2 regions of the Numidum massiliense genome follow, and region 1 is predicted to be linked to the other one. Evidence: a T-box and tRNA genes for the amino acid it is inferred to sense, from the RefSeq annotation. Region 1 holds a T-box; the other holds one or more tRNA genes.

Region 1 (15,376 bases):
TTTTTGAACGTGAGCGGACCGCCTAAACCGATGTAAAAACCTAAGTCGAGTGCAGCGCGAGCGATTTTCCAGTCACCGCCGAAACAGTGCATCACCCCACCGACGTCAGCGGCTCCCTCTTCTTTTAAGATCGCCACGACGTCTCGGTACGATTCGCGAGCGTGGATGATAATCGGCAGGTGAAGTTTTTTTGCGAGCGCAATTTGCCGTCGGAAGACGTCTTTTTGCACATCGTGCGGCGAATGGTTGCGGTAGTAGTCTAAGCCCATCTCGCCGAGTGCGACGACCTTCTCGTGCGCGGCGAGCTGTTCGATCCACACTAAATCTTCGTCCTGCATCGTTTGTGCGTCGTGCGGATGCCACCCGATCGCCGCATAAATAAAGTCGTACGCCTCCGCGAGCGCAAGAGTCGGCGGGATCGTCTCGCGGTTGTAGCCGACGTTGATCATGTGGGACACGTGAAATTCGCTCCGCGCACGGTGAATCACTTCGTCGCCGTCTTCATCGAACTGTGAATCGTTTAAATGGGTGTGCGTATCAATCAATTGCATGTTACAAATACTCCCCCTTCCTCCGCCTATTTATCTTCGCCAATTCATGGACTGTTTCACTAGCTTCTGTTCCTGTTACTTCACTTTCGTCCCGTTCGGGATGTCGCCAGAGACGGTCGAGAGCACGAGGCGCTCACCTTCCGCCGCCGCTAAAATCATCCCATTCGACAGTTCGCCGCGCAATTTCACCGGTTTTAAGTTAGTCACACAGACGACCTTTTGCCCGATGAGTTCCTCCGGCCGGTAATACTCAGCGATACCGGAGACGACTTGCCGCTGTTCATAGCCGAGGTCAAGTTGCAATTTTAACAGTTTGTCAGCTTTCTTCACTCGCTCGGCCTGCACAATTTCCGCGACGCGCAAATCGACTTTAAAGAAATCGTCGATCGTAATTTCCGTGGGACGACCTTCATCTTGTGGCGCATGTTCGTCAGCGGTAGCACTATTTTTTTCTGCCCCTACTTTCGCCTTGTCACTATGGGAAGCTCCCTGTTCGCGCGCTTCCCTGGCCAATTTATTTTGTTCAGCTTGCTTGCGCGCCGCTGCCGTCGACGCATCGATGACCGCAATTTCTTCTTCTAAGTCGAGGCGTGGAAACAGTGGCTCACCTTTCGTTACGCGTTGGCCGTCGGGAAGAAGTCCGAAGGTGGCACACGACTGCCAGTTCGTCAGCGAGTCGTCGCCAGCAATGCCTAACTGTTGCCACATGCGCTGCGGCGCCTTCGTCAAGAACGGCTGTAACAAGATCGATACGATGCGCAAGCTCTCCGCTAAATGGTATAGCACCGTCGCCAACCGGTCTTTCTTCGCCTCGTCTTTCGCTAGCGCCCATGGCATCGTCTCATCAATGTATTTGTTTGCGCGGCCGACGAGGCGCCAAATGTGTTCTAGTGCGTTGCTGTACTCCAATTTTTCCATGTGTGCTTCGACCGCTTGCACCGTTTGTCCGGCGAGGGCGATCAGTTCGTCGTCCGGCGCTTCCCGCACGTCCCGCTTGACGATGTGTCCTTCAAAATATTTTTCGATCATGTTAACGGTGCGGTGGAGTAAGTTGCCGAGGTCGTTGGCCAAGTCGAAATTGAGCCGCTGAATAAATGCCTCTGGCGTAAACACACCGTCGTGGCCGAATTGGATCTCCCTGAGCACGAAGTAGCGTACCGCGTCCGAACCGTATCGGTCGATGAGAAATTTCGGATCGATGACGTTGCCTTTCGATTTGGACATTTTACCGTCCGGCATGAGGAGCCATCCGTGACCGAACACTTTTTTCGGCAACGGCAAATCTAACGCCATGAGGAGCGCCGGCCAAATGATTGTATGGAAGCGGAGAATGTCTTTACCGATAATTTGCACGTCGGCTGGCCAGTACCGTTTGAACTTCGCATCGTCGTCCGACAAGTAGCCGAGCGCCGTCAAATAGTTCGTTAAGGCGTCAATCCATACGTACACGACGTGCTCTGAATCGCCCGGCACTTTAATCCCCCAGTCGAACGTCGTGCGCGACACGCACAAGTCTTCCAGACCAGGCTTCAGGAAGTTATTGATCATCTCGTTCTTGCGCGATTCCGGTTGAATAAATTCCGGGTTCGCCTCGATGTACTGTAATAGGCGCTCCGTATACTTTGACAGGCGGAAAAAGTAACTCTGCTCGGTCACGTGGCTAATTTCGCGCTGGCAGTCGGGACAGGTGTAGCCGTGATCTGTCTTTGCCTGCCGCTCCGTCCAAAACGCCTCGCACTCGACACAGTAGTAACCGCTATATTCCCCTAAATAAATGTCGCCGTTGTCCCGCAAGCGCGTGAAAACCTTTTGCACGACTGCCTTGTGCCGCTCTTCCGTCGTACGGATGAAGTCGTCGTACGCAATATCGAGTTTCTCCCACAAATCTTGGATCCAGGCGACGATCGGATCGATAAATTCCCGCGGCGCTTTTCCTTCCTTTGCAGCGCGGCGCTGCAATTTTTGCCCGTGTTCGTCTGTCCCAGTTAAAAAGTACACATCGTAACCGGTCAGCCGCTTGAAGCGAGCAATCGTGTCAGCGGAAATCGTCGTATACGCATTACCGATGTGCAGTTTATTGCTCGGATAATAAATGGGCGTCGTCACATAAAACGTCTGCTGTTTGCTCATACCATTTCCTCCTCGGGTTCATCGTTTCCTTTTCATTAAAAAAGCCCCCCGTCCAGTTGGGACGAGAGGCTTACTCACGCGGTACCACCCAAATTTAGCGCCGCAAATGCCGGCACTACGCTTTAACACGTGTCACTTATACCGTTAACGCAGGTTCACGGGACACCTTACTATACGGCGCCTTGCGCCGCAGTTCGTTCAGGTGACCTTCTCCCGGGCCATGTTCACTGTATCTGCCTATGCCGGCTCGCACCTTCCCCGGCTCTCTGCTTTATAGGCAGAAGACAATTACTCTTCCGTTCATCGAATGTGATTTCCGTAGCAATGTTGCCTTATATTGTAACGAAATTAATCCGTCTTTGTCAACTTACCGTACACCACAATCCTATTATGATCTTCTTCTGAAGGATTAATAACTTGTCGCGAAGTTATAATTTATCATTGACTGTAAATGGAAACATTGGTACGATAAAATTGTATATATATAATTTGTCAATATATTGGGGAAATAAGGAGAGGTGACACAAGGTGATGAAGTCAACGGGGATTGTGCGCAAAGTAGATGAATTGGGACGTGTGGTGATCCCGATCGAACTACGCCGGACAATGGGGATCGGCGAAAAAGATGCATTGGAAATTTATGTGGACAAAGATCGCGTCATTTTAAAGCGGTACGAGCCTTCCTGTGTTTTTTGCGGTAACGCCGATCGCACGGTAAACTTTAAAAATAAAATTGTGTGCAGCGATTGTATCGCCCAATTGCCGGCGCCAGTTGCCCAAGAATAATATAGAAATATAGGCGACATTCACGAGCGACCAGACGGCCGCTCGTTTTTTTGTGCATTCTATTCATGCCGCCGGTGATAGTAGTTGTAAACGTCGCGTTTTTTCATGTTTCTTTCCACCGCTACTTTTTGTATCGCGTCCCGACTCGACGCGCCCTCGGCGATCCAGTGTGCGACGTGTGCCTCCAAAGAAAGCGCATGCCACCACGGCAACTCTTCCTCAGCCGCCACTTCGCTCGCGTTCCCTTCAATGGCAAGCGAACATTCGCCGCGCGGGGGATGCTGTTCAAACCACACGACCAATTCGTCAATTGTCCCCCGCAGCCACTCTTCGTGCCGTTTCGTCAATTCGCGGGCGACCGCTGCTTGGCGGTTGCCCCATTCATCGGCAATGAGCGCAAGCGTCGACAATAACCGATGCGGTGCTTCGTACAGCAACAGTGTGGCGCTGATGTCCCGCCACTGCTGCAACTCGCGGCGACACGCTTTCCGTTCGCGCGGCAAAAAACCGAGAAACAAAAAGTGGTCGGTCGGCAACCCCGAGGCGATCAACGCCGAAAGCGCCGCATTGGCTCCTGGAATGGGCACGACAGGTATGTCGTGAGCGATGGCAGTCGCTACGAGGGCGCTCCCCGGGTCGGAGATGGCCGGCAAACCGGCATCGCTAACGAGCGCCACCGCTTCCCCTTGTAGCAGTCGCTTGAGCAAGACGTCCCCTTGCTTTTGTTGGTTATGTTCGTGATACGAAACGAGCGGCACATGAATGTCAAAGTAGTTCGTCAATTTTCGCGTGTGCCGCGTATCTTCAGCTGCAATAACGTCGACGGCTTGCAACGTGTGCACGGCGCGCACCGTCATATCCTCCAAGTTGCCGATCGGCGTCCCTACGAGATACAGCGTCCCCCTATTTTCTAACGGGGCAAACGACTTCTGCTGCTGCACGGCCGTCACTCTCCTTTCGCGTTGTCTCGCATTCGTTTCCTTGACGCACGAGCGCCAACTTTTCCTCCCGGGACATCCGTTTAATTTGTCGCTCACGCCGAAGACCCCAGGAGCGGCTCTCCCCCGCTTCGCAGTAGCGCAAGGTAACAGGTGTACGCCCGCGCGTGTATTTCGCCGCTTTACCCGCGTTGTGTGCGGCGAGCCGCTGCGCGATATCGACCGTGTATCCCGTGTACAACGTGTGGTCACTGCATTCGACGATGTATACAAAGTGCCCTTTAGCGTGCGTCATCGGCAACACCTGCGTACACGTGGAGTAGATCTTCCGTATAAACGCCATCCCGCTCATAAACAACGAGCGGCGCCTCGACGTGTAGTTCCACGCCGCCGTCTTTCACTGCCTCGACGAGTACGGTGTGCGCCTCAGCATCGCTGTACGGATGGACGAAGCGCACCCGCTTCGGTTCAAACCGATACTTGCGCATAAACGCGACAATATCGTTAAAGCGCCACGCACGATGCACGAGTGCCAATTTACCGCCCGACGGGACGAGCCTCCGTGCCGTGGCTAGCACATCTTCCAACGTACAGTGTATTTCGTGCCGCGCAATCGCCACATACGGGTTCTCGCTCTTGTCGCTCCCGTTCAGCGGTATGTACGGGGGATTACACGTGACGAGTAGGTACTGCCCGTTCCACGCGGGCGGACAGCTGCGCAAATCGCCTTCGTACATGTGAATTTGCTTATCCAGCCCGTTCATGGCGACGCTGCGCCGCGCCATGTCCACTAGTCGCGCTTGAATGTCTAAGCCGTCTAGCGGGAGCGAGGTGCGCGTAGATAATAGCAACGGGATGACGCCGTTACCGCTGCCGAGATCGAGTATGCGTCCCCGGTGCGGCAAGCGGCAAAACCGCGCCAGCAGGATCGCGTCCATGGAAAAGCGGAACACGTGCGGACTTTGGATAATTCCTAGCTGTTCCGTTAATTGATCGATGCGTTCGTCAGCGCGAAGCACTACGTCATTTTTTGGTGTAAACATATCGTCCCTGCCTTAAAAAGGATATAACATAAACAAAAAAGCCGCCGGTCGGGTAACCGGCAGGCGCTTATTTGTTTAAAAACGACATACAAAATAGACAATCCCCATCTTTACGAATGCTGCCGTAATGTAGATTACAAATATGAAAACCTTCGTTATACAAACGCGCTAAGTTATCGTAACCTTCCCCGATTAATTTGGTGGACTTTCGCTTTTCGTGTGCCGCATCCACACCACTCTCTTGTGGCTCCTCAACGTGCATCCGTTCTCGCAAATGCCGATTCTCAATACTAAGCTGTTGGTTTTCTTCGATGAGGGAAGCAATTTGTGACTTCAGTCCACCTAACTCTTTATACAACTCTCCGATTCTTTGTTCCATCTGAGCTACCTGGGTGAAAATATTCGCTTTGTCCACCGTCTCACCTCAACTCAGTTGTTTCATTTGTCGGTTGACTTCACCTATGTCGTATTCTACAATGCGTTCTGCGTTTTGTAACTCTACTTTAATTCTGCGTTCTAACAAATTTAAGCCGATGACGCGCCCCGCGCCATCCGGTGTGCGCACGCGGTCTCCCATATCGGGCATTTCCCGTTTTGCCTCTTCGTAATGCCCATTTTCATATTTTAAACAGCACATGAGACGACCGCACAAACCTGATATTTTTATAGGGTTTAAGGACAAATTTTGGTCTTTTGCCATTTTAATCGACACAGGTTCGAAATCGCCCAAAAACGATGAGCAACAAAGGACTCGCCCGCAAGGGCCGATGCCGCCTAACATTTTTGCTTCATCGCGAACGCCGATTTGCCGCAGTTCGATCCGCGTACGGAAAACAGCTGCCAAGTCTTTCACTAGTTCCCGGAAATCGACCCGCCCATCTGCTGTGAAGTAAAAGATGACTTTATTGCGGTCAAATGTGTATTCGACATCGATCAGCTTCATATCTAAGCCGTGTGCGTTCACTTTTTGCTGACAAATGACGAGCGCTTCCTGTGCTCGCGCTTCGTTTTCCTGAACTTGGCGGCGATCGTCAGCTGTCGCGACACGAAGGACAGGCTTTAACGGTAGAACGACTTCCCCTTCGTGAACGTATCTTTTGCCGATGACGACGCTCCCGTACTCGACGCCCCGTGCCGTTTCCACAATGACGTCCTGATCCTTGCCGATTTCAAGATCGCACGGATCAAAATAATATATTTTACCCGCTTGTTTAAAGCGAACGCCAACTACAGCGTACATATAGTTTATCCCTCCCGAACGGATAATACCCACCCTTCTAACGCTAATTGAGGTGGAACATGTTGCTTCAATTGTCGCTTGACAAACAACATGTGTTCTATTGCCTGTACTAAACGACTGATCGTCCAGTTAGTCGCTTGTCGTTGCAGGACTTCTTTCTGTTCAGAGAAGGTCAGCGGTTGACGACAACCTAGCATTATATTAAGCATATCTTTATACCACAAGATCATCAAGTCTATAAATTCGTTTAGATGGTCGCGACTAACATCCGACGCCATCACTTTTTCCTGAATGGCGACGACGGCTTGACCACTGGACACACGCGTTGCCTCGCTTAGCTGTTGGACGAGCTTAATCGCCTCGCGAAACGACTCGGAGTGGGCTAACTGACGCGCTGCTTCTAACCCGTCGGCGACATGGGCGACGACGCGCGCCGTTTGCGGAAGGATACCTTCCGCCTCTAATTGCTCACTCACTTTTTCCGCAGAGAGCACGCGAAACGGTACGAGTTGGCAACGCGAAACGACGGTAGGCAATAAATTGTGGACGTGATCCGCTAGGAGGATCGCGACGACGCCGTCCGCAGGTTCCTCCAAAAATTTCAATAAGCTGTTGGCCGCTTGCCCCGTCATCGTTTCCGCTGCTTCGACGATAAACACACTTACCTTGGACTCTAAGGTACGGTAAGCAAATTTCTTTTGCAGGCCGCGGATTTGTTCAATTTTTACCGATTTCCCTTCCGGTTGCACCCAATGGACGTCAGGGTAATTGCCGTGCGCGATGCGCGTACACGTCGTACAACTGCCACATGCGTCGGCGGTTTGTCGTTCACAGTTAAGCGCCTTGGCCAGTTCCAACGCCATCTGTTTTTTACCCGCTCGGTCCGGTCCGAAAAAAATGTAGGCGTGTGCCAACCGCTCGCGACGCAGCGCGTTTTGTAGCATTGTCGCTACTCTTTCTTGCCCTAGCACATCGTGAAAGGCCACCTGTCGCTCACCCTTTTCTCCGCTTAAAATTGTGCAAACTGCTCGACGGGAAGAACAAAGACTGTCGCTCCACCCACTTGCACTTCAACGGGATACGGGACGTACGATTCGGCATTCCCTCCGAGTGGCGAAACGGGTGTGACCAGTTGTTGACGCGCTTTACAATTTTCCTTAATGATGGCCATTAACCGCGGGATTTTTTCGTCTTCGACGCCGATGAGAAACGTCGTATTCCCCGCTTTCAAAAAACCACCGGTACTCGCCAGTTTCGTCGCGCGGTATTCCTCTTGGACTAAAGCGTTTAACAAGCGGTTACTGTCTTTATCTTGCACGACGGCAATAATTAGCTTCACTGTCTTTCCCTCCTAAAGAAAATGATTGCCGTAGATCCGTTTGAATACATGTAAAAATAGTGTCTTCACTCTGCCGGGCATCGATCCGATGAAACCGTGCCGGTTCTTCAGCTGCCAATTGTAAAAACCCTTGCCGTACGCGTTGATGGAAGGCAACTGTCTTTTGTTCCATCCGATCGAGACCTTCAGGCCGATAGCGCTGCAGTCGGTCAATGCCCTCTTCGGCGGGAAGATCGAGTAAATACGTCCGATCTGGCCGAATCCCACCGGTACCGAAATCGTTAATCGCCCGAATATCCCGTAAGGGGTATCCGAGCCCAAACCCCTGATAGGCTAGACTGGCGTCTACGTAACGGTCGCAAATGACAATTTGCCCATCAACTAAAGCCGGTTGGATCACTTCTTCAATTAGCTGCGCGCGCGATGCGGCGTACAATAGTATTTCTGCCTTGTCAGCCATCTCGACGTGTGACGGGTCGAGTAACAACTGGCGCACTTTGTCTCCGATCGCCGTCCCGCCCGGTTCTTTCGCCCGTACAAAGGGAATACCGCTCTCCTTAAGCCATTGACACAAAAAGTTTACTTGCGTTGTTTTACCAGCGCCGTCAGGCCCTTCAAACGTTATAAACAGACCGCTCACAGATGCTCCTCCATTTGTGTTGTGCATTTATTTTATCACGTCTACCCTGCAGAAATCACTACAGCGGGCATTCGGTTTATAAAACTGCAATTTGCACGATTCATCTACCGTTATCATATCACATAATGTAATGCGTCATATTGTCCGTCAATAAAAAAAACAGAGATGTGCCATCTCTGTTTACGATTGCGATGTGCCAACTTATGCATCTTTAAGCCATATACGGCGCAGCCGCTGCACAAATAGTGGATACTTCGCTTCTTTCACATCCGTTTTTATCATTTCACGCTCACACGAGTCGCAAATGAATTGGTCACATACGGTTATACCGCTATCTTTCATGTGGTCGCACACAATGCATTGACGCTCGTTTAATGCATCTTTATGTTCCATACGATCAACCTCGATCTGCATGTGTTCTTGTTACATTTTTTACAACTATGCCATTATATATACTTGACTCGATAAAAGGAGTTACGCTGCCGTCGACATTCATTATATTAAATGAATGTCGTATTCAAAGCGGAACTTGTCCAAAAAAAAGCGCCTCATTCCGAGGCGCATCTAATATAAAGACAGTTACTCATTTCGAGTCCGTAAAATATTGCTTTAACCCTTGCACGATCGCTTCAGCGGCTTTCGCGTGATAACTACTCGTGCGGATGATTTGTTCTTCTTGCGAATTCGATAAAAAACCGAGTTCCACTAATACACTCGTCTGACGGTTTTCCCGCAACACGTGTAGATCGCCAAATTTCACGCCCCGGTTGTAAAGTCCCGTCAGATTAGCCAAATTTGACTGAATGAGCGTCGCGAGTGTTAAGGATTTTCCTGTATAGTAATAATATGTTTCAATCCCGTGAGCACTGTCGAGCGTTGCGGAATTGTAGTGGATGCTCACAAACGCGTCTGCATTGTACTGGTGGCTAATGTCTACGCGGTTAGCCAAATCCGGGTTTGTATCACCTGTACGGGTCATGATGACACGAGCCCCTGCCTCGCGCAACAATTGTTCCACGTAATGCGCTGTCGACAAGGTGATGTCTTTTTCCCTTGTCCCGTGTTGCCCGATCGCCCCAGGATCGCTACCGCCATGTCCAGGATCGATCACAATCGTTTTACCTTGGAATACAGACGGCGGTGTCGGCTTTGGCTTCGCTGCCGCTCCTATGACCACGTATCCGGCCGACACCCACCCTTTACCATTATTAAAGGCAATGCGATGCCAACCGTTTTTCGTCTCGTAAATCGACACTGTCGCACCGTACTTCAATGTCCCAATCACGCTAGCACTCAAACCCGGGCCACTCCGCACGTTAAGCACATCGGCAGTCACACTGCCTTGCTTTGGTTTCGGCGCGGGCTTTGGCTTCGGTGCTGGTTTCGGTGCTGGCTTCGGTTTTGGCTTCGGTGCTGGTTTTGGCTTCGGTGCTGGCTTCGGTTTTGGCTTTGGTGCTGGTTTTGGCTTCGGTTTAGCCTTCGTTACTTTAAGGTAGTCGCCAGACACCCACCCGCGCAACTTTTTGTACTCGATTTGATACCAGCCTTTACTTTTTTTCAGCACCTTTACTTTGGTACCCTTCAGGAGCGTGCCGTCGACTAGCGCCTTCGTCGACGCTGACCGGCGCACGTTTAGAACCGATGCAGTTACGGTGCCATTACCGTAGGTAGGGGACGGCTTTTTTGGCTTCGGTTTCGGTTTTGGCTTTGGTGCTGGTTTTGGCTTCGGTTTAGCCTTCGTTACTTTAAGGTAGTCGCCAGACACCCACCCACGCAACTTTTTGTACTCAATTTGATACCAGCCTTTACTTTTTTTCAGCACCTTTACTTTGGTACCCTTCAGGAGCGCGCCGTCGACTAGCGCCTTCGTCGACGCTGACCGGCGCACGTTTAGAACCGATGCAGTTACGGTGCCGTTACCGTAGGTAGGGGACGGCTTTTTTGGCTTCGGCTTCGGTTTTGGCGCAGGCTTCGATTTAGCTGCAGACGTTTTAGCCTTCGTCACTTTAAGGTAGTCGCCAGACACCCACCCGCGTAACTTTTTGAACTCAATTTGGTACCAGCCTTTGCTTTTCTTCAGCACTTTCACAGTCGTACCCTTTAAGAGCTGACCGTCAATCATCGCCTTCGTCGACGCCGTTCGGCGGACGTTTAAGACTGATGCAGTTACCGTGCCTTTACCGTATGTAGGAGACGGTTTTTTAGCCGCTTCAGCAACTGAAATAGGGTCCACAGAAAAAAGTGCCGTTACATTTAATAGCGCAATTGCTAGTACAACGGCAATTAATCGTTTGCTTTTTTTTACCAATTTAAGCCTCCTCACCCTTAATTTTTGGGTTGTTCCCTACTAAGAACCAAATATACCATCAATTTAATATTAATGAAAGGCAAACTGTATATTTCTAATGAGTAAGAAGATAAAGTTCGCCAATATTTGTTAATATAGGTGGATAAGGAGTATAGAAAGGACAAATGTAGCGCATAAAACGTTTCCTAATAGTAACCAAGCCATCCATTTCGTAAAGCGTCATTGAGATAATAATATTTCTGCTGAAGGCATTAATGAAGTCATTAAAAAAAAAGCCTGAATAAGGCTCTTTTTTACTATGTATCCGTCTGGCAACGTCCTACTCTTCCAAGGGCTCGCGCCCTAAGTACCATCGGCGCTGGAGGGCTTAACGGTCGTGTTCGGGATGGGAACGCGTGTGTCCCCTCCGCTCTCGTCACCAGACAGGAGATGTCGTATGAAGTTGTTTCCTTCAAAACTAGATGGAAGCATTCCCAGTTACTTACTTATATTGATTAAGCCGATCGACCGATTCGTATCCGTCAGCTGAACACATTGCTGTGCGTACACCTCGGACCGATTCTCCTCGTCTTCTACAAGGGGTCTCATGGGAAATCTTATCTTGAGGGGGGCTTCACGCTTAGATGCTTTCAGCGCTTATCCCGGCCACACTTGGCTACCCAGCGGTGCTCCTGGCGGAACAACTGGTACACCAGCGGTGTGTCCATCCCGGTCCTCTCGTACTAAGGACAGATCCTCTGCAAATTTCCTACGCCCGCGACAGATAGGGACCGAACTGTCTCACGACGTTCTGAACCCAGCTCGCGTACCGCTTTAATGGGCGAACAGCCCAACCCTTGGGACCGACTTCAGCCCCAGGATGCGATGAGCCGACATCGAGGTGCCAAACCTCCCCGTCGATGTGGACTCTTGGGGGAGATTAGCCTGTTATCCCCGGGGTAGCTTTTATCCGTTGAGCGATGGCCCTTCCACTCGGTACCACCGGATCACTAAGTCCGACTTTCGTCCCTGCTCGACTTGTAGGTCTCGCAGTCAAGCTCCCTTCTGCCTTTGCACGCTTACACGCGATTTCCAACCGCGCTGAGGGAACCTTGGAGCGCCTCCGTTACTCTTTAGGAGGCGACCGCCCCAGTCAAACTGCCTACCTGACACGGTCCCGCTACCGGATAACGGTAGTCGGTTAGAACTTAACGATGATCAGGGTGGTATCCCAACAGTGCCTCCACCGATCCTAGCGAACCGGCTTCTATGGCTCCCACCTATCCTGTACAAACCACCGCCAAATTCAATATCAGGCTACAGTAAAGCTCCACGGGGTCTTTCCGTCTTGTCGCGGGTAACCAGCATCTTCACTGGTACTACAATTTCACCGGGTCTCTCGTTGAGACAGCGTCCAAGTCGTTGCGCCTTTCGTGCGGGTCGGAACTTACCCGACAAGGAATTTCGCTACCTTAGGACCGTTATAGTTACGGCCGCCGTTCACTGGGGCTTCAGTTCAGAGCGTTGCTAACGAATCGTCAGCTAACCCTTCCCCTTAACCTTCCAGCACTGGGCAGGCGTCAGCCCATGTACTTCGCCTTACGGCTTCGCATAGACCTGTGTTTTTGCTAAACAGTCGCTTGGACCTCTTCACTGCGACCCCCTCAGGCTATTCACCTTAACGGGGCACCCCTTCTCCCGAAGTTACGGGGCGATTTTGCCGAGTTCCTTAACGAGAGTTCTCCCGAGCGTCTTAGGATTCTCTCCTCGCCTACCTGTGTCGGTTTGCGGTACGGGCGCACAACCTTCTCGCTAGAGGCTTTTCTCGTCAGTGTGAGATCAGGGATTTCGCTACTGCAATCTTCACTTAACCGTCGGCTCAAGGTATGCGTAAACGGGGATTTGCCTCCGTTTACCCTCTCGCCTTCCGGACAGAACTCCATCAGTCTGCTCCCTTACCCTCCTGCGTCCCCCCTTCGCTCAATCGAAGGTCGGCGGTACAGGAATATCAACCTGTTGTCCATCGCCTACGCTTTTCAGCCTCGGCTTAGGCCCCGACTAACCCTGAGCGGACGAGCCTTGCTCAGGAAACCTTAGGCTTTCGACGGAGAGGATTCTCACCTCTCTTTTCGCTACTCATACCGGCATTCTCACTGCCTTGCACTCCACCGACGCTTTCGCGTCTGCTTCTATGCGCAAGGTACGCTCCCCTACCACGCAAGGTAGATCCTTGCATCCATAGCTTCGGTGATCCGTTTAGCCCCGGTACATTTTCGGCGCGACGTCACTTGACCAGTGAGCTATTACGCACTCTTTAAATGATGGCTGCTTCTAAGCCAACATCCTGGTTGTCTAAGCAACGCCACATCCTTTCCCACTTAACGGATACTTAGGGACCTTAGCTGATGGTCTGGGCTGTTTCCCTCTCGACGATGGATCTTAGCACCCAACGTCTGACTCCCAAGGTCGAAAACTGTGGCATTCGGAGTTTGACTGAGTTCGGTAACCCGGTGAGGGCCCCTCGCCCAATCAGTGCTCTACCTCCACGTTTTATCCTTGAGGCTAGCCCTAAAGCTATTTCGGGGAGAACCAGCTATCTCCGAGTTCGATTGGCATTTCACCCCTACCCACACCTCATCCCCGCATTTTTCAACATACGTGGGTTCGGGCCTCCAGTGCGTGTTACCGCACCTTCACCCTGGACATGGGTAGATCACTCGGTTTCGGGTCGACGGCGTGCAACTTAGATCGCCCTCTTCAGACTCGCTTTCGCTGCGGCTCCGCCTCATACGGCTTAACCTCGCTACACGCCGTCACTCGCCGGCCCATTCTACAAAAGGTACGCCGTCACATCTCTACGGATGCTCCGACTGCTTGTAGGCACACGGTTTCAGGTACTCTTTCACTCCCCTTCCGGGGTGCTTTTCACCTTTCCCTCACGGTACTGGTTCACTATCGGTCGCCAGGGAGTATTTAGCCTTGGGAGGTGGTCCTCCCGGATTCCCACGGGGTTTCACGTGCCCCGCAGTACTCGGGGTTCGCCTCGGAGTGACTAAAATGTCGACTACAGGATTGTTACCTTCTCTGATGGGCCTTTCCAGACCGCTTCGTCTATCCCAGTCATTTCTTACTCCATGTGAGACGCCCCACAACCCCTCGAGGTAAACCTCGAGGTTTGGGCTACTTCCGTTTCGCTCGCCGCTACTCAGGAAATCGAGTTTTCTTTCTCTTCCTCAGGGTACTAAGATGTTTCAGTTCCCCTGGTTGCCTCCGCGTTGCCTATGTGTTCAGCAACGGGTACTCTCCTATGAAAGAGAGTGGGTTTCCCCATTCGGAAATCCTCGGATCAGCCTGCTTACGGCTCCCCGAAGCATATCGGTGTTCGCTCCGTCCTTCATCGGCTCCTGGCACCTAGGCATCCACCGTGCGCCCTTTGTAGCTTAATCTTATTCTTTCATTCTGGAATGATACATCTTACGATCATCCCGGTGAATGCTTCCTATCCAGTTTTCAAGGAACAAATGCCGCGCAAGCTAACGTGTCTCGCTAACTTCCGCAGCTGTTTGAAGGAATGTTCCTTCAAAACCAAACGAACACTGCCAACGTGCCTTATATACTCCGTAGAAAGGAGGTGATCCAGCCGCACCTTCCGATACGGCTACCTTGTTACGACTTCACCCCAATCATCTGTCCCACCTTCGGCGGCTGGCTCCTAAAAGGTTACCTCACCGACTTCGGGTGTTACAAACTCTCGTGGTGTGACGGGCGGTGTGTACAAGGCCCGGGAACGTATTCACCGCAGCATGCTGATCTGCGATTACTAGCGATTCCGGCTTCACGCAGGCGGGTTGCAGCCTGCGATCCGAACTGAGACCGGCTTTATGGGATTGGCTCCGCGTCACCGCTTCGCTACCCTTTGTACCGGCCATTGTAGCACGTGTGTTGCCCAGGACATAAGGGGCATGATGATTTGACGTCATCCCCACCTTCCTCCGGTTTGTCACCGGCAGTCAACTTAGAGTGCCCAACTCAATGCTGGCAACTAAGCTTAAGGGTTGCGCTCGTTGCGGGACTTAACCCAACATCTCACGACACGAGCTGACGACAACCATGCACCACCTGTCACTCTGTCCCCGAAGGGAACACTCTATCTCTAGAGCTAGCAGAGGATGTCAAGCCCTGGTAAGGTTCTTCGCGTAGCTTCGAATTAAACCACATGCTCCACCGCTTGTGCGGGCCCCCGTCAATTCCTTTGAGTTTCAGCCTTGCGGCCGTACTCCCCAGGCGGAGTGCTTAATGTGTTAACTTCGGCACTAAGGGTATTGAAACCCCTAACACCTAGCACTCATCGTTTACGGCGTGGACTACCAGGGTATCTAATCCTGTTCGCTACCCACGCTTTCGCGCCTCAGCGTCAGTTGC
Region 2 (15,376 bases), 2.8 Mb from region 1:
TCATATTCCCTAGGTTAACATACCTTAAGTAAAAAAGTACCGTTCCCAGCCAGTCTATATTGGCCGGGAACGGTATTTCCTTATCACATGCCGATCTGTACCGTTCTGAACCTAACTATTGTCAGACAAATGCTTGAGATCGTAGCGAAAGGAGCGTTCCGGGATCCACTCCTTTTGCAAGTGATTGCGACTGTGAATGTCTAGGTAATCGTCGTACACCTCAACGTATACACTTTCGCCGTGACGCATAATCGACGAACTGCCGAGCATCAAAAAACGGTTCGCGTGCATTTGTTTCGTTTTTTTTAAGCCGGCGTGCGTATGTCCGGAAAAAAAGACGACTTCCGGGTGCTCCTCTAAAATATTTCGTAATTCCTTGTGTTGCCAAATCATCGCTTCCCCTTCCGATCCCGGCAACGTGTTCGGCAGCGGATGGTGAAAGAAGACGAACGTCGGCCGCTTGCTACCCCCAGCCCCTCGCGTCCCCAGTAGCTTTTGTTCCCGCGTCTGTTCCTGCGGCTGCCGCTCCTGCAGCTTCTGTCGTAGCCACATAAGTTGCGCGTCGCTTATAAAGCCGTTGCGACCATGCGTCAAGCGACTGTTCACGTATTTTTCGTGCGACATGAAAATAAAGTGGTATCCGTTCAGCCAAACGTCGTGGTACGGACGCTCATAACCGGTAAACCGCTGGAACAGCTGCAGCGCCTTCTCGTTCGACCAACTGTTCGGAAAGTGACGCAAGTCTTTTTCCTTGCGGTCATTGTAACGCATGCGGTAAAAGTCGTGATTACCAAGGGTAAAATGTAACGGTGCATGCGGTGTTCCCTCTATTAAGCGCCGCAAAATCGTAAAGTGCTCGGGAAAGCCATTCGTTAAATCGCCGTTTACCGCAAGTAGCCCGATCTCCCGATTTAACTGCCAATAATCTTGTAACGCTGCCGTAAAGCGGCGGTGCACATCCTCGTTGTCTTCATAAATATGGATGTCACTCATGACGGCGAACGACAGGCGGGGCTTGTCAGCAGCGACGTGTGCGATCTCTCCTGTCGTTGTCCTCATTGCTACTGCCGACTCTCCTGCGGTTACACCTATTGTCGCTACCGTCTCTCCAGCAGGTGCTCGCATTGCCGCGGTCTTCACTACCGGCATTGCCCAGCCAAAACCGCAGGCGAGACAAACTACTGCGAAAATAACGATAAACACCTTAACGTTTCGTCGTACAAAGAAGTTACCCATTTCGGTACACGTACCTTCCTACATTTGCAGATTCAACTGTTAAGGTGTCCTAACGCGTCAATCTCACACGTAAAAAGGAAAATTTCCCTTACTTACCAGATCACTTCCTTGCGCTAACCGTCCTGTTACTTCGAAGGTATCCTACCGAGCCCCCTTTGGACCTCACACATGTTTTCTGCAAACGTATTTCTCGAGCGCTAACCGTACCCCATCCGCATTGTTTGACGCCGTAACAGCGTCAGCCGCAGCCCGTAATTCTTCGGGGGCGTTAGCGACGGCAACTCCTAAACCGGCGTAGGCCAACATTTCCGCATCGTTATAATAATTGCCGATTGCTAGGACGTCGGCCGCCTGCAAGTTTAATTGCGGCACGAGCCAGCGCAGCGCTTCGCCTTTGCTCGTCCCGCGCTTCATAATGTCGATGAAATGTTCACCGCTCTGCACGATTGTTAAATCACTACCGTATTGTTCGGTCAGGCGAGGGATTAACTGTTCGATCGTTTTTTCCTTTTCGCTGAAAAGCGTACACTTCGTCACCTCTTCGGGAATGTCGCGGAAATCGCCGATCTCGAACGGTGCGACATGATATCGCTCATACAGGGCTATCATTTCGGGCGCCATCTGTTCGACATACATATTTTTTTCCGTAGTCAAGTCACAGTGAACCGAGTATTCATCGCATATATCCCGAAAGATCCCTAGATAGCGACGCGGGATCGTCGCCGTGTACAGCGTCTCAGCAGAGGAGGCGTCGATCACAGTCCCGCCGTTATTTGTAATGACGTGGGAAGCGAAGGTTGTGTTTTGTAACAACTTCCGAACCGATTGCGTCGAACGCCCTGTACAAATCACGATATATTTTCCTTCCTGACGCAAACGTTGTAATAGTTGCTTCGTCTCTCGCGTTATTTCTTTCTCGTCAGTTAGTAATGTGCCGTCTAAGTCTAAAGCGATCAACTCGTATGTCACATGGAGTCATCCTTTTTATAATAATTATAGTTTGCACAATTAATGATTCTTGTCTGAGGAAGATGAAAGACAAGTAATCCATAGTATATCATTATAATCATAAATACAAACACTCATTTACAGAGGTATGTGTCAAGCTTTACTCGACGACCTTACAGGATCAAGGATTTAAAGACCTAAATATGTCATTCCCTAACGTTCACTTGTTGTCCGCCCTTGAGGAGTTAACTCTTCAAGGACGGCGATTAACCACCTTATCCAAATACCCAATAGCACTTGAAGCTGATGCGGCACCTACTTGGATCCTGCCAACTTGAACCCCAATGTGATCCGACTTACCTATTCGCCTCGCATGGCGTTTTAGTTTTTGTGTCACTTGGCGGTTGGGCCAGACAGTTAATAATGCCTGTCTCAACGTCCCATTGGTAACGCCTTGTTGTACTTTGGCGATGGCTTGAGCCCCTTCTTCACTCCAGTACATGCCACGACGTTTCATGCGGTATGCCAGACGTCTCTGGTTCGATTCCATGCATCCCATCCTACGAGCATTTTTTGGCACGTCTGGACTAACCTCACGCCAGTCGCAGAGGATCTCCCAGTGCCCTTCAAGATACTTCTGCATGTTCTCGATACGCTTTTCCTCTCGCTCCGTCTCTGCATTTCCCTGTGCCGTATCAATCACCGCTTTAAACCTATCCTTATTTTTTTCGGATATTGCCTTTTCAATTTGAGGAATGAGCCTTGGCTGGCGGCTCAACCCGCGACGAATACTCCTCTTTACGTGAAAAGGATCCAATTGGCGGACAACCGATGTCGCTTCAGAAAAGGTATTTTGAACGCGTTCCTCAGAGATCCATGAAGCCGCATCCGCATTAGTCGCCACATGTGTATGTGAGAGATCCCAACGATGTCGAATCGCTGCATAACCTATTTCCCAAAAGTCATCCACCGATTCAACGGTAGAAAAGACGTGACGATCTGTTAACGAGACACGCTGTCCGTTTTGCTCCCACCCGGTATAGGCAAGCATATTTTTGATCTCTATTCCTTTGCCTCTCCCTTTGACGTATAAGCCATCTGCTTCGCAATATAAGTGCTTAACGGACGGAGAGTTAGGAATTACCGTATCCTCAAAAATTCGATCCCTTTTTTCAGCATCCATGACAGCTTGAGCTTCACCTGCTTCTTTTACTAAGCGCTGAAACGTCGTATGGCTGATCGTTATACCGGCAAGTTTTTGCGTGACCTCTGAGGCGAGGCGGTAGGTCATTCCCGGCGCTGCAGCTAACTCTGCTCCGAGCATCATAAGGTCTGGGCTGTATCTTTTACGGCGTTTTAAACCGATTGCCTCATCGACAGGGTAATGTGCGTTTCCGTTTCGGTCGTACATCAAGTGGCGTTTATAGGACACTGTCCCAAAAAAACTGGTGAACTCCCGGCTGTCCAATCGCTCACTTTTCCAACCGTATTTTTCCTTGTAATGCGTCGTCATCATCTGATCGAGCTGCTCCAAAAATTCTCCGAACAGATCAGCCATCACTTCCATCAGGCGAATACGTAAGCTTTCCCAAAACGACAACATATCTGTAGACTGTTCCAAGATAGTAGCGATTTCTGGTATAATGGTTTTCAAGGAAGACCTCTCCTTTCGTGGTGGTTAGGAGTACTATTTAGGTCTTCCTTTTCTATATTCTCCCTCCAAATTCCTGCTAAAACCCTTCGAGAGAAATGTTACACATACTTTACAGAGCAACTTTCATACGGACAATCGACTCATCAGAATTTCGTTTTATAGACATAGAAAAACGCCTCCTATCAATATTAAGAGACGCTCATCGACGAGGCACTTCTCCGCAGAAACCAAGGGCGCCTCGTTGTAGCTTGCGGGACTGCCTCGTTGTAGCTTGTTGTATGCAATATTTAAGCCCGTTGGCAAACTTCGCCAACGGGCTTAAAACGTTTATATGACGGGCTTTCCCGCCGTTGTGGTGGAGCTAAGCGGGCTCGAACCGCCGACCTCCTCGTTGCGAACGAGGCGCTCTCCCAGCTGAGCTACAGCCCCATAACCTATTATTCATTATACGCCCATTCGGACGGCATTTCAAGTGAATTGCTTCGCAAAAAAGTGAACGAATAATGGTAGCGGCGGAGGGGATCGAACCCCCGACCTCACGGGTATGAACCGTACGCTCTAGCCAGCTGAGCTACGCCGCCAAATGTTTCACGCGCGCACACTTTTTTTCAACGAACAAATACAATTATATTACTGCTTGTCGTTCTTGTCAATGCACATTCGCATTTTTTTTCGTGTTACAACGGTGTTTGATAAATGCGGTATTTTTCCCATTTAATATGGCGCAGGGGAAGGATCGCTTCAAACTAGCGACCGATTGTCCCTACGACTACAGCTGAAAAATCCCATAAAATACTTCGTTAACCGTTTTGCACTGTTTCTAACTCGTTGACTAAAATTCGTGTGCCGTCGACCGACACAACTTCGATTGCCGTTCCTTGTTGTACCCACGTACCGTTGGAAATGGCGTCATACCGTTTGCCTTCGATTTCGATAATGCCGGATGGGCGTAACGTCGATGTGACGACACCACGTTTTCCGACGAGCGACGTAAACGATTCATTGATCGTACTGTACCCTTTCTCTTTCGTCAGGCGATCGCGCAACGTCATCCGTTCCCACATATCTCTTTTCGGGAAAATGCGAAACGACAGCATGCTCGTTAAGAGCCCTAAAATGACCGCAGAGGCGACTCCCGCTCCGAGTGCGAGATCGTTTGTCGGTACGACCATCGCGATTAACATTAATACGACACCGACCGTAGCTAAGGTACCGTCTTGAATAAGCTTGCCATCCACGACCATTAATAGTAGACCGATGACGAATAAACCGAGCATCCAAGAAGAATAGTCACTATTTCCTGTCGTACTGTAAAAATACATAGCTAACGAGCCAAGTCCGATCACTCCGGCAATCCCTTTTGCCTTTACTAAAAATTCTGTAACGATAAGCGCAATTCCAATAAATGCGAGTAACAGGATTCCCCACGTCGTTCCCGTCAGGACTTCTAACAAGCGGCCGAACCTCCTTTGTTACAAACATAATACCTCTTCATATTCAGTATACACCTTCTGGCGGCTCTAGAAGATATCGTTTCGTCGTACAGTACAATGACACAATGAAGGCATGGGCGATTGTTAAACGTGTCATCGCCCTACACGAATCGCTTACATATATTATACGGAGAAAAGAAGCAGAAGTTTCGCTTCTGCCCCCTTCAATTTTATGGATACGGCGCGCGACTGTTGCCTATTTATCTTTTCCGCCATTCTGTAAATGTTAGGCGTCCGATCTGCCTTTTCGGCATTGACACATACGGCCAACGCATGCAGTCTTCGTCGTCCACGTCGAACCCGTCGACGACAGTAGCATCTATGTATCCATTTGGCTGATCGTCAGAACTGTAAGTCTCATGGTTACCCACCGTCTGTCCCCCCTTACACGAATTTCCCCTGCACTGCAAGAAACACTATCCGCCTTAATGTGAACCTGTGCGAGCCACTGTTGTGCGAATAATAGTTAGTATTCCCCGGGAAATGGACCGCTATCGTCTGTAGACGAACAATTCGTCAACCGTTACACCCAAAACTTCCGCGAGACGAAAGGCGAGTTGTAATGTCGGATCGTACTTGTTGTTCTCAATTGAGTTAATCGTCTGCCTAGTGACGCCGCAGCGCTTTGCTAATTGACCTTGTGATAGACTCACCTGTTTACGCAACGTCCGGATGTTGTTTTCCATCTTATGTTAACCGCCGACGAGCAACGACGAAAAAGATGGCATAAGCGATGAGACCTACGATCACGACGTCGAATCCGTGCCGCAAGAAGTCGCCCACCTGCTCGGGGACGAGCGCTGGAATGCTCACGAGCGACCCCCGCTGCGCTTCGCCAAACCACGGAATCGCGAGGATCCCTCGTTGCAAACAATACGCAATTATCACTATCCAACTTGAAAGCGTCGCCCGTCGCCGAATTTCCTTCTGTCGCTCATCGCCTTTCGCATCTTTGCCTCCAGATAAATAAATACAATAAAAAATTGCTCCCCCAATTATTAAGCCACCGACAATATTGGGCAAAACAACGCTAGCTCCCATCGCATTCCCTCCAAGTGTAAAAAGTATTTTACACCTCAATCATACATCATCTCACATGGGTGTCAAATACTTTTTACACAAGCGCCTCTCGCCTTTGGCGTTTTGTTTACCCGCCATGCCGACCTTTGGCAAAAAAATAGGGCTACCTCCGCTGCCACTTATACAGTGACGTCTGGTGTAGCCCCATAACGGAATACTTATTTTGCCAGTTCGTAAATCGCCTGCGCGTAAATCGCCATCGCCCGGCACAAATTGTCGACGTCGGCGTTCTCGTCTCGCTGGTGCGCCGTTTCCGGTTCACCTGGGAAGAGGGCGCCGAAAGCGACGCCGACATCTAACGCACGACCGTAAGTCCCGCCACCAGTCGACAACGGCTCGGCGTTCTCGCCCATCTGCTCACTGTACACTTTCAATAGCGTTTGGACTAACTCGTGCTCTTTCGCGACGTGATGCGGCACTTGATCCATCACATCCTTACCGAGCGCAAAACCATAGCGCTCGCCTGCAGCTTCGATCGCCGGTACGAAGCGCTCTGAGCGGTCCGACACAGGGTAGCGCAAACTAATGCCGAGGCGCGCTTCACCGTCGTACGCGTAGTTAAGCGTACCGACGTTAACAGTAAGCGGGCCAGTCACTTCGTCCGAAAACGCAATCCCTAACTTCTCGCCGAAGAAGCTGTCCACGAAGTAGTCGTGTACGAGCCCGATAAATTGGTGCCCGCGCGCGTCTAAATCGAGCACGTTAAGGAAGCGTGCCAGCGTGAGGCCGGCGTTCAACCCTTGATCTGGTTCCATTCCGTGGTGCGATACGCCTTTAATTCTAATATACAGTTGCCCCTTGCGTTCTTCGCATTTTCCTTCGAGACCGTGTTCCATCACGTACGACTGAAAGCGTTCCTTCACCGCAAACACGTCGCTCGTGCCGACTAGTGTCGCTTCCGCTAGATCAGGCACCATGTTCGTGGCGTTGCCGCTCGTGAAAGACTGTAGGCGCCAGCCATCTTGTCGCTCGGTGGAAACTTTGCCCGGCTGCTGTACTAAGTGAAAGTTAAAGATACCTTTCTCAGCGTTAATGAGCGGGAAATTCGCATCGGGAGCAAAGCCCATGAGCGGCATTGGCTCAGCTTCAAAATATTTCTTAATCCCGATCCAGTCGCCGACCTCTTCGTCCGTTCCAAAAATGAGACGGACTCGTTTGTTCAGCGGCAAACCGAGTTCTTTAACCATTTTCAACGCAAAGACGGCCGCCATCGTCGGGCCTTTGTCGTCGATCGCTCCACGAGCGTACAGTTTCCCGTCGCGTACTTCCGGTTGAAACGGATCGCTCGTCCATCCATCGCCCGCGGGAACGACGTCTAAGTGACAAAGAACGCCGATAATGTCGTCCCCATCGCCATACTCGGCGTGCGCGGCGTAACCATCGACGTTATGTGTTTTAAACCCGCTTTCCTCACAAAACTGCAACATAAAGTCGAGCGCTTTAGCCACTTCCTTACCGCTCGGCTTCCCGGGTTCTGCTGTCGTCTGATCGTACACACTCGGAATACTAAGTAGCTCTTTCGTCTTCGCGACAAACGCTTCTTTACGATTTTCCGCTTCTTTTTTCCAATTTACCGTCATACGAGTCAGTCTCCTTTCATATGTGTATCCTTTTTTGTACTATTTTCATAACCTGTAGCGCCTACTTCTTGCAACGTACGCAGCACTTGTTTGTGAATGTGGCCGTTCGTGCCGAGCACATTCCGCACATTTAAGTCAAACGGCTCCCCAAGCGTGTCGCTAACGCGCCCTCCCGCTTCCCTTACGAGCAACCCGCCCGCCGCCACGTCCCATGCGTTCAAATCGATCTCCCAGTAACCACTCATTCTTCCCGCTGCAACATAAGCGAGCTCCAGCGCTGCCGAACCGAGGTTACGCATGTTGCGCACTTGACCCGTTAACGCAAAAACACCTTTCTTTTTACTCTCGCAATGATGTTTTTTCAGACCGGAAAAACCGGTCGACACGACGGATTCAGCCAGCGTCTGCTCCTCTGATACGTAAATCGGCATGCCGTTTACCGACGCGCCACACCCTTTCTCCGCGATAAAACACTCGTCGCGCATCGGGTCGTAAACGATTCCGAGGCGCACCACGCCGCGGACTGCGAACGCAACAGATACCGAAAAAAAAGGAATGCCGTGAATAAAGTTAGTCGTGCCGTCAATCGGATCGACAATCCACAAATACTCCTCGCGCGCCGCGACTCGGAGCGCCCGCTTCGCGGCTTCAGCACCAGGCTCTACTCCTTCCTCACCTAAAATCGCATGCTCCGGAAAGACCTCCAAAAGGCGCTCGCGAATGATCTCCTCCGCCTTTTGATCGACATCTGTCACTAGGTCACTCTCCGACGATTTATAAGAAATTTGTTGGATGCGATCGACTTTGCTGCGGATGAACTGCCCTGCTTCCCGGGCGACAGCGATTGCCACTTCACGCGCCCGCTTCATCTCCATTCACTTCATTCCTTCCTTTTCTTTATCCACTTATAACTATATCAAATCCACTTTCTTAAAGGTATGCCCTTTAACCGTATTATAAAAAATAATCTTCTCAGACAACATTTTTAGAATTTGTTAAACGGTGCATGCCAACCGTTCATCGTGTTGTACGAGCGCCAAAACAAGCACGCTCGTCCATAAGCGAAACGAAAAAATGTCTTTCTTGCGCACACGTATGTTACACTGGTGACAGTGATTAACTGATTATTTCTCGAGGTGACAAACGGTGCAACTTCGCAAACAGCTTGAACAGCTACGCGCAATTTTATACACAGGCAAACCGCAGGAAGCAGCGCCTACACTAACACAAGAAGAATATATTGAACGATTTGAAGCGCGAATCGCGCGTGACCCAGCAGTGGAATGGCAGGCCCTCGTCACGTATGGCCGACCGCTCGTGCCCCAATACCGAGCGCGACTCGCCGACATTCACCGCATGGCTCGTTTACTACAAGGGGATGACGCACCAGCACCTCCGACAGACGATGAGGCGTTACTGAAGCAATTGTACGAAGAGATGATGGAATTGGAAACCGAACAGGAGTGGCAAACGTGGGCCAATCAATGGTCCGAACAAGTGGAAGACCGAAAGTGATAGTTTAAACGTCGCCACCACTTGCAACGCGCTCCCGCAGCAAGCGATCTTTTATGTCGATCGTCAAATCGTAAAAAGCGAACGGCTTTGTTTCATACGCTTGTAACTTCTCCAAGTACTGCTGCGCCTCCCGCTTTAATTTTCCGAGGTCAATCCCCATACAATCGTCAGGGAACGGCGCCAGCTTCTCTAAGCCGCCGCGAAACAGTTTACGCGCCCCGTTCACATTGCCGTTGCCGAAGTGGTACAAGGCGACGGCAACTTGCAACAAACCTTGGTACAAAGGATGGCGCCCTTCTGCCAACCACAATTCTTCTAACACTTCGTGGCACTCGTAATAATCCCGCTCGATATTAAAATAGTAAAGAAACGCTTTGTACAACGTTGGGTATGTTTCCGGTAGCGACCATTGCGACCATTTCACGCCAATCCCTCCCGCTAAAAAACTTTTGTACAGGTACTTATATCCATTACACTCAATTGACATCCGTTTCGTTTATTAGTATAGCGAGCCTCCTTGGCTACCCGGCTTGCGTTCCAAGTTATTACTTATTACTTGTTGCAACGAACAGCGTATGAAATTTCAACGCGTCAGCTATTGTTGCTCTGTCGCCGCACAATCGATACAGTAACCGACAACTTTCCCTACGATTTGCGCCCCCGAAATGGGACCGTATGCGAGGTGATCGCCACTGTGTGCACCGTCGTGTGTGCGATCTTGGAGCACGAAAAATTTCTCTGCAGCCATTCGCCACTCGTACGTAGCATCCCCCGATTCGTTACCGCGCACATTCGGCACTGACAATTCTCGATTCGGAAAGTCCGCTATTTCTTCGCCGTCCACCAACACCTTGCTGTTCACGATTTTCACGGTCTCACCCGGTAATGCGACAACTTCATACACCGTGTGAGTAGCACTGCTGAAGTCCCCGTCCGGTTGTCCGTCGGACAGTTGCCCATTCGATGCGTTTTTCACCAACAGGAGTGCGCCCCTCGACACAGCATCAGTCTTGACATTAGGGTCAATGACGAGTTTTTCACCATCTGCCGCCGTTTGGAAGACGACCATGCCCTCTTGCGGCGTGACGTGTGAAAGCTTGTGCTCCCTTCCGTCTGTTGTGGCAGACTGTTGTCCCTCTTTGTGATCAGACGACCTTTCTTCCCGTCCGCCAGGCTTGGCCGAATCGCCTCCTTCCTGCTGTAACTGCTTATCGCGGTGCCCCCCACCTTTGTACGCATCACCTGCATCACTTTTTCCGTTACCGCTCAAACCGCTCGAACCGTTTGAGCCATTCGAACCATCTCGTACGTCCGCTGCACCAGATTCCTTTTGACCGCTCGTCTCGTTCGCTGCATCTGACTCGCTTGGGCCATTCGGCGCATCCATGCCGATCTGATCGTTTAACTCGCTCTCGCCAATTCTCTTTCCCACCATCTCCTCTTCCCCTAGGTCCTCTCCCGTGAAATCTGACGGCGTTCCGAACGGCGCGCCGTAGACGACGTATACTAAACAAACGAGGACGGAAGCAGCGAGGACGAGCGACAAATTGCGCCACCGTTTACGCCGCTTTACCCACCGGACGCCGCTTCCGACGGCAACTGCCTCGTCTTGCGCGTCAACCGTCCCCCCCCTCACTTCGTCGCTCAATCGCCCCGCTTTTTCGACTTGCTCGCGAACAACGTCGCCCTGCTGCACAGTTACCTGTGTAGCAGTTTCTCTTGCAGCAGTCATCTGTTCGGCTCGCGTACATATATGTTGTAACATTTCCTGTTGTTTCTCCTCGCTCAAACGCGGACGCGGCATACGGTCAAGTTGCTCCAACAGTTCTTCTTCCGTGATCGACCGCTCATTTTTGTTCCGTTTCATATGGAACACCCTCCTTCCGCTTTTGCTCGTAAAGCCGTTTGAGCTTTTTGATGGCGCGGTGAAACGTATACTTCACTTTTCCTTCCTTCCAAGCGAGCACTTCTGCTGTCTCACTAACCGATAGTCCTTTAATACCGCGTAAAATGACGACTTCACGGTAGTTCGGCTGCAATTGATTAATAGACGCGTACAGTTCGCGAACGTCTTCGTTCATTTGCAAGCGCTCCTCCGGCGTACGCTCAGCTGACGTATGCTGTTCAATCGCTTCTTCCGGAACGAACTGAATAACTTTTTTCCTCCGCCCGCGGTCGATGGCGAGGTTACGGGCGATCGACAATAACCACGTTTTTGCACTCGAGCGACCTTGAAACGTATCGATATGTTCGATTGCCTTTATAAAAACATCTTGTAGGATGTCTTCGACATCGACGTTATTCGTATAATAAACTAAAAAGTGATACACGTCTTGGCTGTATTGCAGGAATAGTTCCTCAATGCGTTCCATCTCGCCCCTCCCTGCGACAATCAGAGGCGTTTCGTTACTCTAATAGACGTACGAAACAGCTAAAAGTCGCACCTACAAACCTTTAAAAAACACTTTCGGCTGTTGCCAATTCCAATTAGTTGCCAAATGCCGAGCTGCTTCTTATTTTACGGGATAAGTGGGTTATTAGCTACAGCATTTTTCATATTATTCGCGGGTTTGCTAGTCGTACAAACGCATGTAATCGTTTATAATAGGGGGCGACCGCTGCGCAGGGCGAGTTTCTTAAACAATTTTGACTGAACAGGATGTGAACATCGTTGAATTTACAAGAAGCGACTTCAGAAAACATGGCCTTTATGATTACGGATCTAAAAAAGCGTCTTAAAACGGTTAACGACTCTTTGATCAATCCCGACGATTTTCGCCTCGAAGATTACGCCGAGTTACGCGACATTTACGAGTTGGTTGCCAAGCGGGAGTCGCTGTCGATGATGGAAATCGAAGGCATTTTGACCGAACTGAGGGAGTTGCGGGGACGGAAGTAAGAAGTAGCAACCCCCGACGCATAGTAAGGTGCCACGCCATAGTTAAAGCCCCGCCGCTTTCGCGACGGAGCCCTTTCGTGCAGCATGGACGCCTATTGTGCATAGGCTGAGCACGAGTCAGTATGCTGGCAACTGTATTTACAATTTAGCGCTGAATGTTGCTTACTTGTTCGCGGTATGGATCGCGTGTCCCATAATGCCTTCTGCCGCTTCAGCAATTGCTTCAGGCAGCGTCGGGTGGGCGTGAATCGTCAGGGCGATATCTTCCGCCGTCGCGCCGAATTCGATCGCCGTTACCGCTTCGGCGATGAGCGAGGAAGCTTCCGGTCCGACAATTTGTACGCCGAGGATGCGTTTCGTTTCCTTTTCGGCGACGACGCTGACGAAGCCGTCTGCGGCGTTCATCGTCAGGGCGCGTCCGTTAGCCGGGAACGGGAAGCGGAACGAGGTCGCTTCGATGCCTTCTGCTTTCGCTTCGTCTTCGGTCATGCCGGTGTAGGCAATTTCCGGATCGCTGAAGACGACGTACGGCATGGCGCGGTAGTCGACGATGCTCGGCTGGCCGGCAATTACCTCTGCAGCGACTTTCCCTTCGTAGCTCGCCTTGTGCGCGAGAAGCGGCTGGCCGGCGATGTCGCCGATGGCGTAAATGTGCGGCACGGACGTTTGCATTTTTTCGTTCACCTTAACGAAACCTTTCTCGTCCAAGGCGATGCCGATTTGCTCTAAGCCTAACTCATTTGTGTTCGGCTGGCGCCCGATGGCCACTAAGACGACGTCGGCGTCAATCGTTTCTTCCGCACCTTTAATTTCCGCCGTGACGGTCACTTTGTCGTCACTTGCTTCCGCTTTTTGCACGAGGGCGTTCGTCTTAAACGTCACTTTGTTTTTCTTCAAGTTTTTCGTGATGAAGCGGACGATCCGCTTATCGGTTCCGGGTAACAGTTGGTCGGTCCCTTCCAAAATTGTCACGTCGCTGCCTAACTTCGCATAGGCCGTTCCGAGTTCGAGGCCGATGTAACCGCCGCCGACGACGATTAATTTACCCGGTACTTCTTGTAAACTTAACGCTTCGGTCGAAGAGATGATCCGCTTGCCGTCGAAAGGAAGTCCTTTCAGCTCAAAGGGACGCGAACCGGTAGCGATAATGCAGTCATTGAACTTATACGTCTGACTGTCGTCTTCCGTCGCAATGCGCACTTGGTTTTCGCCGGAGAAATAGGCCTCCCCTTTGATTACCGTCACTTTGTTCCCTTTAAGCAGTGAGCCGACGCCTTTAGTCAATTGGGAAACGACCTTGTCTTTCCACGCTTGTGTTTTCGCGTAGTCGACGGACACGTTGTCCGCCATTAATCCGAGGTCACCAGCGTTTTGCATTTTTTCGTACAGTTCTGCCGCCGTAATGATCGCTTTCGAAGGAATACAGCCGCGGTTCAAGCAGACGCCGCCTAAGTCACTTTTTTCCACTAAGGTGACGTCGCGGCCCAGTTGGGCGGCGCGGATGGCAGCGACATAGCCACCCGGTCCGCCTCCGACGACTAGTACATCGACTTCGTTCGCAAAATCTCCCACTACCATTTACTTCATCTCCATCATTAAAAGTCGGGGATTCTCTAAGTAATGTTTGACTAACCGCATAAAGCGGGCTGCTACGTCTCCGTCGACGAGGCGATGGTCGAACGTCACGTTGAATCCCATCATTTTCCGAATGACGATCTCACCGTCTCGTACGACAGGTTTCTCAGCTATCGTACCGATACCGACGATCGCTACTTCAGGATAGTTAATGATCGGGGTGAAGAACATCCCGCTACCGACCGACCCTAAGTTGGAAATGCTGATCGTGCTGCCTTTCAACTTATCAGGCGCAACTTTGCGATCGCGCGTTTGCGCCACCAAGTCGTTAATTTCGTCCGCTAACTCCCACATCGTCTTTTGATCCGCATGTTGGACGACGGGCACCATTAACCCTTCGTTCGTCGCTGCGGCGATGCCAATGTGATAGTAGTGCTTAATGACGATTTCGCCAGCTTCTTCGTCAATGGATGCGTTGAGCGTCGGGAACTCGCGCAACCCGGCAATAATCGCCTTCACGATAAACGGCAAGTACGTCAGTTTGATCTCTTTTTCTGCAGCGAGCGGTTTTGCCCACTGACGCAGTTCGACGAGTTCAGTGACGTCAACTTCGTCCATCGCCGTCACGTGCGGGGCGGTGAACTTCGACTCGACCATGCGCTCGGCGATCACTTTGCGAATGCCTTTAAGCGGAATACGCTCTTCGCTGCCCGGTTCGAAGGTGCGCGCTACTGCTTGTCCTGCTGTTCCACCTGCTTGTGCAGCCGGTGCTGCAGCTTCTGGCGCTGCCGGCGGTGCTGCTTTAAAGTTTTGCACGTCGGCCGCGGTCACTTGACCTCTGTTGCCGGTAGCCGGTACTTGCGTAATGTCGACGCCTAGTTCGCGCGCTAACTTGCGCACGGAAGGCATAGCGAGTACTTTCTTCGCTGCCTCGCGATCGGCACCCGCATCTACCGCTGGCGGCGCATCTGTTGCCGCAGCTTGTCCTGCTTGCGCCTTCTCAGCCGGTGCGGTTTCTTCCGTAGCCGCAGCAGACGGTTGCGCTTGTGCGTCGTCCGCACCAGCATCTCCCGCCGGGTCGTCGTCGGTCGCAAACGTAGCGAGCACTTGCCCAACTTCTATTGTATCACCTTCGCTCGCATTTAACGAATTCACTTTCCCGGTAACTGGAATTGGAATTTCAACGACCGCTTTATCTGTCTCAACTTCAGCGAGCACATCGTCTTCTTTTACGTCGTCGCCTACTTTAACGTATAGCTTTAAAATTTCTGCTTCATGTATTCCTTCGCCGATATCCGGAAGTTTAAAATCGTAAGCCACTGTTGTGCCTCCTTTTGGCTATCAATCAAAGTCCAATACTTCGACTAACGCTTGTCGTACCCGATTAGGCGTCGGC

The links. The T-box of region 1 lies ahead of metG (methionine--tRNA ligase). A T-box ahead of a tRNA ligase gene usually reads a tRNA of that ligase, here a tRNA-Met.
Region 2: it encodes a tRNA-Met, which carries the amino acid that the T-box ahead of metG (methionine--tRNA ligase) is inferred to sense. The anticodon was not compared.

What each region holds. Positions count from the first base shown of each region.
Region 1 covers NZ_CTDZ01000009.1:3,159,872-3,175,247, forward strand. The annotation lists gene BN1247_RS14830 (TatD family hydrolase) at 1-551, opposite strand, end outside; gene metG (methionine--tRNA ligase) at 627-2,681, opposite strand; T-box leader at 2,736-2,994, opposite strand; gene BN1247_RS14840 (AbrB/MazE/SpoVT family DNA-binding domain-containing protein) at 3,210-3,467, shown strand; gene rsmI (16S rRNA (cytidine(1402)-2'-O)-methyltransferase) at 3,527-4,408, opposite strand; gene BN1247_RS14850 (GIY-YIG nuclease family protein) at 4,371-4,700, opposite strand; gene BN1247_RS14855 (tRNA1(Val) (adenine(37)-N6)-methyltransferase) at 4,687-5,424, opposite strand; gene yabA (DNA replication initiation control protein YabA) at 5,516-5,863, opposite strand; gene BN1247_RS14865 (PSP1 domain-containing protein) at 5,873-6,688, opposite strand; gene holB (DNA polymerase III subunit delta') at 6,694-7,674, opposite strand; gene BN1247_RS14875 (cyclic-di-AMP receptor) at 7,698-8,027, opposite strand; gene tmk (dTMP kinase) at 7,996-8,667, opposite strand; gene BN1247_RS14885 (sigma factor G inhibitor Gin) at 8,869-9,060, opposite strand; gene BN1247_RS14890 (N-acetylmuramoyl-L-alanine amidase family protein) at 9,251-10,975, opposite strand; rRNA gene rrf (5S ribosomal RNA) at 11,282-11,398, opposite strand; rRNA gene BN1247_RS14900 (23S ribosomal RNA) at 11,466-14,400, opposite strand; rRNA gene BN1247_RS14905 (16S ribosomal RNA) at 14,579-15,376, opposite strand, start outside.
Region 2 covers NZ_CTDZ01000009.1:315,349-330,724, reverse strand. The annotation lists gene BN1247_RS02100 (metallophosphoesterase family protein) at 112-1,203, opposite strand; gene BN1247_RS02095 (Cof-type HAD-IIB family hydrolase) at 1,399-2,205, opposite strand; gene BN1247_RS02090 (ISLre2 family transposase) at 2,438-3,787, opposite strand; tRNA gene BN1247_RS02085 (tRNA-Ala) at 4,192-4,267, opposite strand; tRNA gene BN1247_RS02080 (tRNA-Met) at 4,343-4,419, opposite strand; gene BN1247_RS02075 (NfeD family protein) at 4,639-5,292, opposite strand; gene BN1247_RS17550 (hypothetical protein) at 5,532-5,702, opposite strand; gene BN1247_RS02070 (helix-turn-helix transcriptional regulator) at 5,823-6,017, opposite strand; gene BN1247_RS02065 (hypothetical protein) at 6,019-6,372, opposite strand; gene pepV (dipeptidase PepV) at 6,570-7,991, opposite strand; gene BN1247_RS02055 (inositol monophosphatase family protein) at 7,997-8,866, opposite strand; gene BN1247_RS02050 (hypothetical protein) at 9,138-9,506, shown strand; gene BN1247_RS02045 (DUF309 domain-containing protein) at 9,511-9,930, opposite strand; gene BN1247_RS02040 (S26 family signal peptidase) at 10,102-11,373, opposite strand; gene BN1247_RS02035 (RNA polymerase sigma factor) at 11,354-11,878, opposite strand; gene BN1247_RS02030 (DUF1128 domain-containing protein) at 12,178-12,405, shown strand; gene lpdA (dihydrolipoyl dehydrogenase) at 12,568-13,983, opposite strand; gene BN1247_RS02020 (dihydrolipoamide acetyltransferase family protein) at 13,984-15,300, opposite strand; gene BN1247_RS02015 (alpha-ketoacid dehydrogenase subunit beta) at 15,322-15,376, opposite strand, start outside.